DNA from 2 places in the Cellulosimicrobium sp. 4261 genome. Region 2 is predicted to be linked to the other one. Evidence: riboswitches for the same ligand, from Rfam matches in the RefSeq annotation. Region 2 holds a riboswitch; the other holds the start of a gene.

Region 1 (5,101 bases), on a different contig from region 2:
GCCGGGTCCCGACGGAACCCGGCCTCCGGCGTCTCCGGGGGTCAGCCGAGCGTGGCCCGGACGGCCTTCGCCGCGGTGACGAGGTGCTCGAGCGACGGCACGGTCTCCTCGTAGCGGCGGGTCTTCAGGCCGCAGTCGGGGTTGACCCAGACGACGCGCGGGTCGATCGACTTCACGGCGAGCTCCAGCAGCTCGGTGACCTCCTCCGTCGAGGGCACGCGCGGGCTGTGGATGTCGTAGACGCCCGGCCCGATGCCGCGCGAGTACCCGGCGTCGCGCAGCTCCGGCACGATCTCCATGCGCGAGCGCGCCGCCTCGACCGACGTCACGTCGGCGTCGAGGCCGTCGATCGCGCCGATGACCTCGCCGAACTCCGAGTAGCACAGGTGCGTGTGGATCTGCGTCGCCGCCGCCACGCCCGAGGTCGCGAGCCGGAACGACCCGACGGACCAGTCGAGGTACGCCGGCTGGTCCGCGCGGCGCAGCGGCAGGAGCTCGCGCAGCGCGGGCTCGTCGACCTGGACGATCCCGACGCCGGCGGCCTCGAGGTCCGCGATCTCGTCGCGCAGCGCGAGGCCCACCTGGTTCGCGGTGTCGCCGAGCGGCTGGTCGTCGCGCACGAACGACCACGCGAGGATCGTCACGGGCCCGGTGAGCATGCCCTTGACGGGCTTCTCGGTGAGCGACGCCGTGTACGCGGACCACTCGACCGTGATCGGCGCGGGCCGCGTGACGTCACCCCACAGGATCGGCGGGCGGACGCAGCGCGACCCGTACGACTGGACCCAGCCGTTCGCCGTGACGGCGAACCCGTCGAGGTGCTCCGCGAAGTACTGCACCATGTCGTTGCGCTCGGGCTCGCCGTGCACGAGCACGTCGAGGCCCAGCTCCTCCTGGATCGCGACGACGCGCGCGATCTCCTCGCGCATCGCGGTCGTGTAGTCCGCGTCCGACAGCTCGCCCTTCGTCCACAGCGCGCGGGCGCGGCGGATCTCCGGCGTCTGCGGGAACGAGCCGATCGTCGTCGTGGGCAGCGGCGGCAGGTTCAGGCGCTCCTGCTGCGCGGCCGCACGCTCGGCGTAGTCGCCGCGCGCGAAGTCCGCGTCGGTCAGCGCGGCCGCGCGCTCCCGCACCGCGGGCACGACGACGCCGCTCGCCTCCGCGCGCGACGCCACCGCCGCACGGGACGCCTCGATCTCCTCCGCGACGGCGTCGCGACCCTCCGTGAGGGCCCGGGCGAGCGTCGCGACCTCGCCGACCTTCTGGTCCGCGAACGCGAGCCAGTCGCGCAGGCGCGGGTCGAGCGTCGTGCCCGACGCGGTGCCGGGCTCGGCGAACGTCTCGTCCTCCACGTCGTGCGGCACGTGCAGCAGCGACGTCGACGTGCCGACGGCGACCGCGCCCAGGTGCGCTCCGGTCGGGTACTGCTCGATCAGATCGAGCTTCGCGGCGAGGTCCGCCCGCCACACGTTGTGCCCGTCGATCACGCCGAGGACGAGGGTCTTCGTCCCGAGCCCCTGGGGCAGGCCGTCGGGAAGGTCGGCTGCGACGCCGTCGAGCGCGATCGCCTCGATGTCCGTGTCCGACAGGACGGCCAGGAAGTCGTGATACCGGCCGTCGGGTCCAGGCGAGGTCTCCAGCCGACCGTACGGCGCCGCGACGAGGATGGCGGGCCGCACGTCCTCTGCCGAGCCGGGGATCTCTCCCGACCCGGAGGTCTCCGTGGGGAGCGGGCCCGGGTTCGGCACCGGGCGGAGGTCGGTCGCGAGCGCGCGGTATGCCCTCTCGACCGCTTCGGTGAGCTCCTCGGCGTTCGCCGGGTCGGTGACGAGGATCGGCTCGTCGAGCTGCACCCACGGCGCGCCGGTCGCGGCGAGCGCACGCAGCAGGTCGGCGTAGGCGGCGACGACGTCGTCCAGACGATCGAGCGGCGAGTACCCGGCGGGCGCGTCGTCCGCGGCCTTGGACAGCGCGAGGAACGTCACCGGCCCGACGACGACGGGCCGCGTCACCACACCGGCCTCCTTCGCCTCGACGAACTCGCGCACGACGCGGTCGTCGACGAACCGGATCGGGGTGTCCGGGCCGATCTCGGGCACGAGGTAGTGGTAGTTCGTGTCGAACCACTTGGTCATCTCGAGCGGGGCGTCGTCCCCCTGGCCGCGCGCCACGGTGAAGTAGCCCGCGAGGTCGAGGCGGCCCGCGTCGTCGACCAGCGACGCGAACCGCGACGGCACGGCACCGAGGGACGCGGCGACGTCGAGCACCTGGTCGTAGTAGGAGAACGTGCCGGGGACGGACGCGTCGTCGGCGCCGAGGCCGAGCTCGACGAGGCGGCGCACGGTCGCGAGGCGCAGCCCGCGGGCCGTGGCCTCGAGCTCCTCGGCCGACGTCTTGCCGGCCCAGAACGCCTCGACGGCCTTCTTCAGCTCGCGGCGGCGCCCGATGCGCGGGTAGCCGAGCACGGTCCCGGCGGGGAATCCGACCGGGTTCTGGGTAGGGGAGGGTACGGAAGTGGCCATGATCGAAACCTCTTGCTGGTCCGGAGGACCGGTCAGACGGGCGCGCCGTGCGTGGCGGCGCTCGTCGGGGGCAGGGAGGTGCCGGTGACCCACGGCCCGCTGGCCAGGTCCGGGACGAGCGGGGCGGCGGCGGCGCTGGCGCCGCCCCCGGTCCCGCCCGACCCGCCGCCGAGGTGGACACCCTCGAGCAGGTCAAGAGCGGCGCGGTGCTTGTTGAACGTGTACACGTGCAGACCGGGCGTGCCCGCGTCGAGGACGCGCTGCGCGAGGTCGACCGAGTACGCGATCCCGTAGGCGTGCTGCGCCTCCGGGTCGGGCAGGGCGTCGAGCGCGTCCAGCAGGTGCTGGGGCGCGCGCACGCCCGTGAGCTCCTCGACGCGACGGAGCCGCGCGGGCTCCGTCGTGGGCAGCAGCCCGGCGAGGATGGGGATCGTCACGCCGGCCGCACGGGCCTCGGCGACGAAGTCGGTGTACGACGACGCGTCGTAGAAGAGCTGCGTGATCGCGAAGCTCGCGCCGGCCTGCTGCTTCTGCCACAGGCGGCGCACCTCCTGGGTGCGGGTCGTGCCGGCGGCGGGATTGCCGTCGCAGAACGTCGCGACGGCGATCGTCAGCGGCCGGGCCGCGCCGCGCAGCGCGACGGCCGGGTCGGACGCGCAGCGCGACGCCTCGACCTCGCGCAGCAGGGCGACGAGCTCGGTCGACGACCGGACGCCGTCGGGCGCGGGCTGCCAGTCCGGCTGGTCGCGCGGCGGGTCGCCCCGCAGCGCGAGGAAGCTCCGCACGCCCTCGTCGAGGAAGTCGGTGATGACCGACTCCACGTCCTCGCGCGACGCCCCGACGCACGTGAGGTGCGCGATCGGCAGCACGGGCGTGCCCTGGAGCAGACGTCCGACGACCTGGCGCGCGGTCGCGCGGTCGGTGCCCGCGGCGCCGTACGTCACGGACACGAAGTCGGGGTGCGTCGCGACGAGACGGCGTGCCGTCTCCCAGAACTTCGGGGCCGCGTCCGGTCGGCGCGGGGGCATGAGCTCGAACGACACCGTCGGCCGCGGACGGCCCGGACGGTGCGCGAAGGATGCCTCTGAGGTCATGCGTCACTCCATCGACCCTGGCGTTAGCACCTTTGTCCTCGGGAGGCTTCCGTCGGCGGGTTGCTGCGGTGTCGTCGAGCCAGGACTCTCGACCGCTCTGGATGGTTGCCACGATCCTACGACCCATCCGACATGCGGTCGAGAGCGCCCGCCAGGTGAGATGCGGAGGGTCGTCGGCGCTCCCGGTGCGACGAGTCTCAGGCCCTCCGGCGTTCGGGCACGTGCAGACGGCGGAGGAACCGGTCGGTGCGCAGCGGCGGGCCGCGCCGGTCGAGGAGCGACACGACGACGACGGTCGCCGTCGCGAGCGGGATGGTCCACGCGGCGGGCTGGGCGAGCAGGGCGCGCACGACGCCGGGGACGCCGTCGGCCGTGTCGCCGGACGGGCTCCCGTACCCCGCGGCGACGAGCGCGGACGACGCGAGCAGCGCCGTCGCGCACAGGACGGCGCCCACGACCATGCCCGCCACCGCGCCGCGCGCGGTGAGGCCGCGCCACCACACGCCGAGCAGGATCACGGGGGACAGGGCCGACGCCGCGAAGACGAACACCGTCCCGACGCTCGTCACGAGGCCCTGCGGGATGGTGACGAGCGCGAACGCGAGCGGGATGAGCGTGCACGCGACCGCCGACCAGCGGAAGGACCGCACGGTGCCGCCGAACAGGTCCTGGCTCACGACGCCCGCCAGCGCGACCACGAGCCCCGACGACGTCCCGAGGAACGCGGCGAACGCCCCGGCGACGACGAGCGCGGCGAGGAGCTCGCCGCCGAGCCCGGGCACGAGGCGGGTCGGCAGCGCGAGGACGACGGTGTCCGCCACCCCGGGCGCCGCGAGGTCGGGCGCGACGACCCGCGCCACGAGCCCGAGCGTGCTCGACACCATGTAGAACACGCTGATCATGACGAGCACGACGACGGTCGTGCGGCGGGCCGAGCCGCCGTCGGGCGAGGTGTAGAAGCGCACGAGGACGTGCGGCAGGCCGGTCGTGCCGAGCAGGAGGGCGAGCAGGAGCGAGACGGTGGCGTACGCGTCGAGGCCGCCCGGCCCGGCCTCGTGGGGGAACACGGCGGCGGGGTCGAACGTGACGACGGCGCCGCCGGGCTCGAACGCCCCGCCGAGCGCCATGAGCACGACGACGAGCGGCACCGCGAGGGCGGTGAGCTTGACCCAGAACTGGAACGCCTGGACGAACGTGATGGAGCGCATCCCGCCCGCGGCGACGACGGCGCTCACCACGACCGCGATCCCCACCGAGCCGACCCACGGCGGCACCGGGGCCACGCTCGTGATGACGAGCGCCGCCCCGTGGAGCTGCGGGACCACGTAGAGCCACCCGATGACGAGCACGAGCACGCTCGTCACGCGGCGCGCGACCACGGAGTCGAGCCGGGCGTGCACGAAGTCGGGGATCGTGTACGCGCCGCTGCGCCGCAGGGGGCCCGCGACGAACAGCAGGACGAGCAGGTAGCCCGCCGCGTACCCG
Region 2 (5,101 bases):
AGCGACGGCCCGGTGTTGCGGATGAACGTCTGCACCGGGCCGGTGACGAACTCCTCGGTCCCGAGGATCGCGCCGCCGAGCACGCGGCCCTGCCCGTCGATGTGCTTGGTCGCCGAGTAGACGACGACGTCGGCCCCGAGCTCGAGCGGCCGCTGCAGCAGCGGGGTCGCGAACACGTTGTCGAGCACGACGACCGCGCCCGCAGCGTGCGCGAGCTCGCTCACGCGCCGCGCGTCGACGATGTCCTGCATGGGGTTGGACGGCGTCTCGAAGAAGACGACGTCCGCGGGGGTGGACAGCGCCTCCTCCCACTGCGACAGCACGTGACCGTCGACGTAGTCCGTCCGCACGCCCCACTTCGCGAAGATCTCGTCGAAGATGACGAGGCTCGACCCGAAGAGCGCGCGCGCCGCGACGATGCGCGACCCGGACCGCACCAGCGCCGCGAGCGCCGTGAACACGGCAGACATGCCGGACGCCGTCGCGTAGCACGCCTCCGCGCCCTCCAGGAGGCGCAGACGCTCCTCGAACGTGTGCACGGTGGGGTTGCCGTAGCGCGAGTAGACGAACCGGTCGAGCTCTCCCTGGAACGCGGCCTCGGCGTCCGCCGCGCGGTCGTACGTGTAGCCCTGGGTGAGGAACAGCGCCTCGGACGTCTCCTGGAACTCGGTGCGCGCGTGACCGCCGCGCACGGCGAGCGTCGCGGGGCGGGCGCTCGCGGGCAGGGGCTTGCGGCCGGAGCCGCCGGGCACGCTCCCGGGCACGGCCGCGCTCACCGGGCGGCCTCGTCGAACGTCGTGGTGGGCAGCCCGCGGACCTTCCAGCCTTCGACGTCCCGCAGGCCCGAGAATCCCTGGGCCCCCTCGAAGCCCTCGAGCACGTTGTACGACGGCCCGAGCCCGGCGGCCGTGGCCGCGCGCGCCGCGCCGATCGACCGCTGGCCCGAGCGGCACAGGAACACGACGGGACGCTCGTCGCCGGGCGTCAGGCCCGACTCGACGAGCTGGTCCAGGAACCGCGGGTTGGGGCCCGCCGGGGTCACCCACTCGTCGAACACGACGTCGCGGCCGAGGTCCGCGGCGTCGGGCACGCCGATGGTGCGCCACTCGCCCTCGGTGCGGACGTCCACGAGCACGGCGCGCTCGTCGTGCGCGAGCAGGTCCCACGCCTGCTGCGGGGTGAGGTCGCCGGCGTAGCCGACGGCGGGTCGTGCGTCGGGCAGCGCCGACCCCGCTGCCGGCGCCTGCTGGGACTGGTCGCTCATGAGAGTCCTCCTCCATCGATCGTGGCAGTAGCACCCTGCGCCCGGCCGCCGAGGCGGTCCGGGGGGTTGCTGCGGCGTCGACGTGCCACGTCACTCGGCCGCTCCGGATGGTTGGCTCGGATCGTACGCCACGCGTCCGACGCGCGGAACGCCCGTCTCGGGGACCGGCGTCGGGGCGGGGGTGCCCGACGCCGCGCGGCCCCGGCCGCAGCCCCCGGCGTTGCATGCCACGTCCCGCCATCCGAGACGCCGTGACCACCGGTTGACACGCTGCGGTGCTCACGGACATCCTGGTCGACAGGTCATGAGTGCCAGCGCGAAACCCCGGTTTGCTGGCCGGCAACCCTCCTCTCGCGGCGGGGTGCCCCGGGTGACGACCAGGCCGCACGCCGACCGGCGGGTGGCAAGCGCGGGGAGGTTCTCCCCGGACGACCCTGGAGGACTGTGCCATGACTGCTCTCGCGGACGTCTCGTGTCCCACCGACGCCCCGGCCCCTGACCTCACGGCGCTCGCCGACGCGCCCGCGCTCCTGCCCGTCGTCGGCGGGGACACGCTCGTCCCGCTCGTCGACGGCCGCAGCGTCCCGTACGCGAACCTCGACGTCGCGGCGTCGGCCCCGGCGCTGCGCTCGGTGGCCGACCGCGTGACCGAGGTGCTGCCGCTCTACGCGAGCGTGCACCGCGGCGCGGGCTACCTGTCGCAGGTCTCCACGGCGCTCTACGAGGCGTCGCGGCGCACGATCGGCGCGTTCGTCGGCGCGCGCGAGGACGACGTCACGGTCGTCACGCGCAACACGACCGACTCGCTCAACCTGCTCGCGGGCTGCGTCCCGGCGACCGCGGACGGCACGCCCGGGCGCGTGCTCGTCCTCGACGTCGAGCACCACGCGAACCTGCTGCCGTGGCAGCGCACGGGCGGCGCGACGGTCCTCGCGGGCGGCGCGTCCGTCGCGGAGACGCTCTCGGGCCTGCGCACCGAGCTCGCGCGCTTCCCGTACGCGCTCGTCGCCGTGACCGGCGCGTCCAACGTCACGGGCGAGTCCCTGCCGATCACCGAGGTCGTCCGCGCCGCGCACGACGCCGGCGCGCGCGTCGTGCTCGACGGCGCCCAGCTCGTCCCGCACCGCGGGTTCTCGCTCGCCGCGTCGGGCGCCGACTACGTCGCCTTCTCGGGGCACAAGACCTACGCGCCGTTCGGCGCGGGCGCGCTCGTCGGGCGTCGTGACTGGCTCGACGCGGGCACGCCCTACCTCGCGGGCGGCGGCGCCGTGCGTCACGTCGCGGTGACCGGGACCCAGTGGCAGACGGCGCCCGCGCGCCACGAGGCCGGCTCGCCGAACGTGGTGGGCGCCGCGGCGCTCGCGGCGGCGTGCGACGCGCTCGCCGCGCTCGACCCGGCCGACCTGCACGCGCACGAGGCGGCGCTGCGCACGGCCCTCGTCGCGGGCCTCGAGGCCGTCCCCGGTGTCCGGGTCGTGCGCGTCTGGGACGACGCCGTCGACCCGGTCGGCGTCGTGACGTTCGCCGTCGAGGGCCACGATCCGGGCCTCGTCGCCGCCTACCTCTCGGCCGAGCACGGCATCGGCGTGCGCGACGGGCGGTTCTGCGCGCACCCGCTGCTCGCGCGCCTCGGTTACGACGCGGGCGCGATCCGCGCCTCGGTGGGCGTCGGGACGACGGGCGCGGACGTCGTGCGCCTCGTCGAGGCCGTGCGCGCGTACGTCGAGCAGGGCCCGGCGACCCGGTACGAGGTCGTCGACGGCTGCTGGGCCGTCGTGGACGACCCCCGCCCGGTCCCCGCGGGGTCCGGCCTGGAGGGTCTCTTCGCGACCGCCGCGGCGGGCTTCCTCGCCGACGCCGCGGGCTGCGGACCGGCCGTCTGACCGGCGTCGGCGACCGACGGGGGAGCCCGTTCACCGGGCCGTCGCCGAGCGTTGTCCACCGCGTCGCCGGACCCTCTTGGCGCGGTGTTCCGCGTGTGCTCTGATATGCGCTGTGCTGCACGACGTCGTCCTCTCGGGGCACGGTTTCCGCCTGGAACCGCTGGCCCTGGAGCACGCTGAGACGCTGGCCGGCCTCGTCGACGAGGCGATGTGGTCTGGCATGAGCATCCCCCTGCCCTACGGGGTCGCGGGGATGGCCGATCTCGTGGCCGCGACGCGCGCGGCCCCCGACCTCACGGGCTTCGTCGTGCGCGCCGTCGACCCCGACGGCGCGCCCGGCGCTGTGCTCGGCAGCACGGCGTTCCGCGACCTGTCGCTCGTCGACCGCCGCGTCGAGGTGGGCCGCACGTTCTACGCGCGCTCCACGTGGGGGAGCCTCGTCAACCCCGTGACGAAGTGGCTCCTGCTGCGCCACGCGTTCGAGACGTGGGACGTGCACCGGGTCGGCTTCCGCGTCGACACGCGCAACGAGCGCTCGCTCGGCGCCATGCGCCGTCTCGGCGCCCACGAGGAGGGCGTGATGCGCGGCCACCGCACCGCGCCCGACGGGACGCGCGCCGACTCCGTGCTCTTCTCGATCCTCGCGCCCGAGTGGCCCGGGGTCGAGGTGGGCCTCCTCGCGCGGATCACCGCCCCGCGCGTCGTCCCGGTGCTCGCGCCGGCGGCGCCGGCGGACGTCCGGCCGCTCGCCGCGTCCTGACCCACCCCGCCCGGGCGGTCCTGCCCTGAGCGTTCCGCCTGATCGCCGCGAGCGCACGGTCCCGGAGACGCCACGAGGGCCCCGCCGTAGCGGAGCCCTCGTGGTCGAACGGTGGAGCATCTCAGCGGTCGAACGCGTCCTTGACGTCGTCGCCCGCCTGCTTGACGTTGGCCTTGGCCTGGTCGCCCTGGCCCTCGGCCTCGAGCCGCTCGTTGTCCGTGAGCTTGCCCGCGCCTTCCTTGAGCTTGCCACCCGCCTCTTCAGCGGCGTGCTTGGCCTTGTCTCCGAGTCCCATGGGTGCTCCTCTCGTCGGTACCTCTCGACCGTAACCACGGTCGGCCGGGCTCGCACGCCGTCGGAGCACGGGCGGTGTAGTGGGATGTGCGGGTGCAGCACGACACCGTCCTCGAAGGCTTCGGCGTCCGTCTCGAACCGCTCGCCGCGACCCACGCGCCCGCGCTCGGCGCCCTCGTCGACGACGGCATCTGGGCGGGCATGTCCAGCGCCGTGCCGCGCGGCGCGGAGGCGATGGAGGGCTACGTGCGCGACGCGGTCGCCGCGCCGGGCCGGCTCGCGTTCGCGGTCCTGGGCGCTCCCGGCGCTCCCGGTGCTCCGGGTGCGGACGGCGAGGCCGCCGACGCCGCGGTCCGCGGCTCGACGTCGCTCTACGAGTGGGTGCCGTCCCAGGGCCGGGTGGAGCTCGGGTCCACGTTCTACGCGCGCGAGTGGTGGGGCGGGACGACCAACCCGGCGTGCAAGTACCTCCTGCTGCGGCACGCGTTCGAGGACCTCGGGGTCGCGCGCGTCGCGCTCCGCGCCGACGCCCGCAACAGCCGGTCCCTCGGGGCGATCCGGCGCCTGGGCGCGGTGCCCGAGGGCGTGCTGCGCAGCCACCGCGTGGCGCCCGACGGCTCCCGCCAGGACACCGCCTACTTCTCCATCCTCCGTGACGAGTGGCCGACCGTCCGCGACGGGCTGCTCGCCCGCATGTCCTGACCGGCCGGCGCGTCGACCACGAGCCTGCGCGGCGTCGAGCACGGGGTCGGTGTCGTCATGCGCTCGAGAACGACACCGACCCCGTGCTCGGCAGCGGGACCGTCAGGGGCGCGGGGTGACGCGGCCCGCGAGGTGGAGGCGGCCCTTGCCGTCCCACGCCTGGTAGGCGATGCCCGTGCCGGGGTCGCCCGCGCCGTC

The links. A riboswitch is a leader RNA that binds a small molecule or an ion and turns the genes downstream of it on or off. The one in region 2 is predicted to bind S-adenosylmethionine.
Region 1: linked by a shared signal. The riboswitch ahead of ABIE39_RS14235 (methylenetetrahydrofolate reductase) and the one ahead of ABIE39_RS00955 (aminotransferase class V-fold PLP-dependent enzyme) in region 2 are both predicted to bind S-adenosylmethionine.

Annotation. Positions count from the first base shown of each region.
Region 1 is NZ_JBEPOQ010000011.1:96,882-101,982, reverse strand. Features, by position in the region: gene metE (5-methyltetrahydropteroyltriglutamate--homocysteine S-methyltransferase) at 42-2,522, opposite strand; gene ABIE39_RS14235 (methylenetetrahydrofolate reductase) at 2,555-3,616, opposite strand; SAM riboswitch class I at 3,622-3,724, opposite strand; gene ABIE39_RS14230 (sodium:solute symporter family transporter) at 3,814-5,101, opposite strand, start outside.
Region 2 is NZ_JBEPOQ010000001.1:203,929-209,029, reverse strand. Features, by position in the region: gene ABIE39_RS00965 (O-succinylhomoserine sulfhydrylase) at 1-776, opposite strand, end outside; gene ABIE39_RS00960 (rhodanese-like domain-containing protein) at 773-1,264, opposite strand; SAM riboswitch class IV at 1,565-1,680, shown strand; gene ABIE39_RS00955 (aminotransferase class V-fold PLP-dependent enzyme) at 1,714-3,147, shown strand; gene ABIE39_RS00950 (GNAT family N-acetyltransferase) at 3,260-3,907, shown strand; gene ABIE39_RS00945 (CsbD family protein) at 4,029-4,202, opposite strand; gene ABIE39_RS00940 (GNAT family N-acetyltransferase) at 4,295-4,903, shown strand; gene ABIE39_RS00935 (MaoC/PaaZ C-terminal domain-containing protein) at 5,006-5,101, opposite strand, start outside.